DNA from 2 places in the Aquella oligotrophica genome. Region 1 is predicted to be linked to the other one. Evidence: riboswitches for the same ligand, from Rfam matches in the RefSeq annotation. Region 1 holds a riboswitch; the other holds the start of a gene.
The links. A riboswitch is a leader RNA that binds a small molecule or an ion and turns the genes downstream of it on or off. The one in region 1 is predicted to bind thiamine pyrophosphate.
Positions count from the first base shown of each region.

Region 1 (2,208 bases):
GCTGACATAAGTAGCAGAATATTCACAAAAAGACCCTGAACTTGGCTTATAAGTACTCATTTCGCCAAGACTAGTCATAAGAAAATAAACAATAACAGATATCAGAGCATAAGCAAGTAATGCTCCACCAGGTCCGGCAGTGTTAATTGAATTACCACTTGTTAAAAAAATACCGGTACCAATTGATCCACCGATCGCAATCATATTAATATGGCGCGCTTCTAATCTTTTTTCTAAATGAGCCATGATAAAATTCCTGAATGAATAATAAATTACAATACAATTATTTGCATAAATACAACAATATTAAATATAAAAACAATTATCTGGAACAAAAAACCACGGAATCGTAGAAGTAAGAATTTAAAAATAGAGTAGTAGGACACGTATCAATCATAATAAAAACCCCTAGATAAACTCAAGTATTCCATACCTGAGAAAAAAACACTGCTTTTAAAGCCCCATAATTACGCGACAAAGTTAATTGCTGCATAGTAAATCCAAAATTAGAGATACGTCAATTGTAGCATATCTGTTTTTTTCGATAATTGTTTAAATGATATTTTTTCTTGTGCACCTGCTCACTAAATAAAAAACTTTGGCTCCCTCAGCAACTTTCCCGCCACTCACAGATATAAATCCATGTTAAAATATGCTTATCACCGGGGTGCTGGCATTAATAATGTTAGCTGAGAAATACCCTTTAAACCTGATCAGGTTAGTACCTGCGCAAGGGAGAGTGTTGCTTCAACCTAAAAATAGCACCTTTCCCTTATAAGATGTTTAACGCTTATAAGGACTTCATAATGTCAAATCGTCTCACTTTATCCGAAACTATTTTTATTTGTATTCTAGCAAGTAGCCTTGGGATTGCTTGGTGGGCTTACTCATTTGCCTACAATATCATCTCGCCAGTACTGAAACCACTAGGAATCAGCGGCTTACTGGAGGGGTTTTGGCATATGGGGGGAATCTTTTTTGGCTATATAATTCGTAAACCGGGAAGTGCGCTACTTGGCGAAACTATCGCCGCAACAGTAGAAGGATTAATTTCACAATGGGGTATTTCAGCTGTTATTTCGGGGGCTTGTCAAGGACTACCCGTAGAAATATTATTTCTTATTTGCCGCTATAAAGTATCCAGTAAATCGATTTGTGCTCTAGGTGGTGTAGTCTCTGCAATCGGTGGCTATCTAGTTACTTACTACTGGTTTGGCTATGGTGAACTAAGTTTAAAATATAATCTATTAAACCTAGGGTGTAATATTATTTCTGCGGCAATAATCGGTGGCTTACTATCAAGATATCTTGCCAATCAGCTAGCTAAAGCAGGAGTTCTTAATCAATATCGCATTAGCCATGACCAAGACTAACGTTTTCTATTTGAAAGATTTCTCGTTTCAATATCCATTTAGCAAACAGAAGATTGAAATAAATGGTGAGTTAGCGATCCATCATGGTGAATGCATTTTACTCAAAGGCGCGTCAGGAAGTGGAAAATCAACACTTCTAATGGCACTCAAAGGTCTGATCCCGCATTTGATTCATGGAAAAATCACTGGCGAGATCCTATTCCATAATAAAAGCATAAGGGCTATCTCAGCAGAAGAATCATTAAAAATTGGCTATCTCCAACAAAACCCGGATAGCCAGTTAATTTGCCATACAGTTTTTGATGAACTTGCCTTTGGGCTTGAAAATCTATCTACCCCACGCGAGAAAATAATTCAGCTAGTAACTGATATTAGCCAGAAATTTGCGGTTTCTCACTTACTAGAGAGAAGTGTTAAAAGCCTATCTGGTGGACAAAAACAGATCATTAATCTTTTAGCTATCCTACTTCTTGAACCAGAAGTATTACTCCTTGACGAGCCAACCGCATTTCTCGATCCAGATTCAGCTTATAAACTGGTTAATTTGATAAAAGAACATATAGCGGATAAAGTTGTAGTAATCATCGAACATAACTATCACTATTTTCAGCCCTTGGTAAACCGAGTAATCAACATCGATATAAATGGAAATATTCATGAAGAGAAATTGAATGATGAAGATTGGAATCAGAGTCTCCCTGTGATAAATCCACTGCCATTTAATCTAGAGCATAAAACATTATTAAAGATAGACAATCTTAATTTCAACTATGATAATTCTGAAATATTACTGGAAAAGATAAATCTGGATATTGGCAAGGGTGAAATTATCGGC
Region 1 covers NZ_CP024847.1:1,130,762-1,132,969, reverse strand. Annotated here, with positions in the region: gene CUN60_RS05210 (amino acid permease) at 1-246, opposite strand, end outside; TPP riboswitch at 654-756, shown strand; gene CUN60_RS05205 (ECF transporter S component) at 807-1,373, shown strand; gene CUN60_RS05200 (ATP-binding cassette domain-containing protein) at 1,360-2,208, shown strand, end outside.

Region 2 (2,208 bases), 1.4 Mb from region 1:
TCCGCACTAATGCCATAATTTCACTAGAGTTGCCGCGGATAATATTCGCATACTGACTCAGCTCAACTGCACTATTAGTACGAATCTGGCTAGCACCAGCACCAACCGGATCAAGAATGACAGGCTTATTCTTTGCATTGGCATCTTTAGTTGCATATTTAGCAATATTTATAAATTGATTATCAAGCGTCCCAATATTTATATTTATTGCACCGGAAATTGACACTAGTTCAGCAACCTCATCAATTGAAGAAGACATAATTGGCGCAGCACCTAAAGCCAATAAAACATTTGCCATAAAATCTTGTGTAACTGAGTTGGTCAGATTTAAAACAACTGGTTTGGTGTTGACTAACTTTTGATGTAATCTATAAATATCTGCATAATCTATCATCCAGATTCTCCTCTAAAATTACTTTTATAACTATTTAATTTATCTAGCTTGATTTATAAGGTTTTGAATATATAATTCCGGATTTTTAGCTTCGTGAATAGCACTGATTAGTGCAATACCAGCAACTCCAGTAGCATAGACCTGACTCACATTAGTAAGATTAATTCCACCAATTGCGATAACGGGATGTCTGGATTCTTGACAAAACTGTTTTAATCCGTCGATACCCCAGATAGTCCTGAGATTTTTTTTGGTATTAGTAGGAAAGATACTACTTGCTGCTACATAATTAAGATAATCAAGTTGATTAGCGCTCAAAAGCTCACTCATCGATTCAATCGATAAACCGATAATTTTATCTTGCCCGATTAATGCCCTAACTAATTCAGGATTAGCATCTGTCTGCCCGAGATGAATACCGTCTGCATCAAGTTCCAGCATTAGTTTGAAATCATCATTGACTATTAGAGAAGCATCATAGTTTGAGAGAACGGCTTTTAATTCCCGCCCAAAAGATAGTAGATCAGGATAAGCCCAGTTTTTCTGACGTAACTGGAGATGAGTTATACCACTTTTGGCACAAATTTCGATAAATTTAAGATACTTATCATCAGGAAAAACCTGACAATTAGTCAATAGATGAATTTGAATTGTATTATGAGCACTCATTTTGCACTTTTCTTACAAAATAAGCGTAAAAAGGATAATATTGTGAATTAGCCTCCCTACGCTGGTATTAGCCAGAATCAGGTTCAAAGGGTTAAGGAATTATCCTCTCTCAGCAACTAGATTGTTGCACCCCCGCTAGAATTTGCAGGATTATAACATAAAAAAAGCAACCATAAAGATGTTTACCATGGTAGGCGTGTTGCTGAAGCTATAAGAGACTGGTTAACGTTTACTGTGGCAGTATAATAATGATTACTACTATTTTCAATGAAAGCCATAGAAGTTGTAACTAGTGGGTTACTGGTTTCTAGCATCATCCCTCGGACGCAATCGCCAGAACTGTGTAGTTCACTCCAATTAGTATTATTTGCATAGCTGGCATTATAGCTTAAATTATAATGTTTATAAGCATCACTCGGTGGTAGATGATCTGAACCTGTTTCATAGCCCCATAGCCCAAAACCGAGAAGTAACTGCGTTGTCTCTGAAGGAAGTAAATAAATAAGCATGCTACTTTTTTCTTCTACCACTTGTGGTGTAACTCTCACATGAAAACTGGAATTAGCTTTAATAACTTGCTGATTTAAAAATTGCACCTCATCTCCACAATCCTTACTGTCCTTCTGCCCTTCAAGCTGACAATCAAAGTGGTAACTATCTGTTACAGATATAGTGTAAGCCGCAGAAGTATTATTATTAATAGTCAGATAAATATCTGGAGTAGCGAAAACATGTGTAATACCAAATATACCTAACAGCAGCAAAATCTTTTTCATGACTCATCACCTTTAAAATAAATTTATTAATAAGCTTATTTTACACTTAGATACACTATTAAAAAACCGTCCAAAATGGACGGGAACAACGCAAAGGGTAGTTTTTAGATAGAAGATTTACTACCCCTGATTTTTACAATTACAAATTTGGATATAACCTAATCACCCTAATACAACAAAATTAATTATTGAAGTGATACTAGTGTAGATACTGCAATTCCAATTGGAATATATGGTGTTGAATAACCATAAAGCCCATCTGCCATACTCAAATTACACTGAACTAGTGGACTATTTCCAGATCCTTCGGCACACAGCGCAACACTAGTACCTAACTGAGCCCCATTATACCCCCAGTTAAGTGGAAAA
Region 2 covers NZ_CP024847.1:2,586,297-2,588,504, forward strand. Annotated here, with positions in the region: gene thiM (hydroxyethylthiazole kinase) at 1-394, opposite strand, end outside; gene thiE (thiamine phosphate synthase) at 434-1,063, opposite strand; TPP riboswitch at 1,099-1,207, opposite strand; gene CUN60_RS11815 (hypothetical protein) at 1,246-1,839, opposite strand; gene CUN60_RS11820 (hypothetical protein) at 2,025-2,208, opposite strand, start outside.
Region 2: it holds a riboswitch for thiamine pyrophosphate, as region 1 does, so the genes downstream of both, thiE (thiamine phosphate synthase) here and CUN60_RS05205 (ECF transporter S component) in region 1, are expected to answer to the same signal.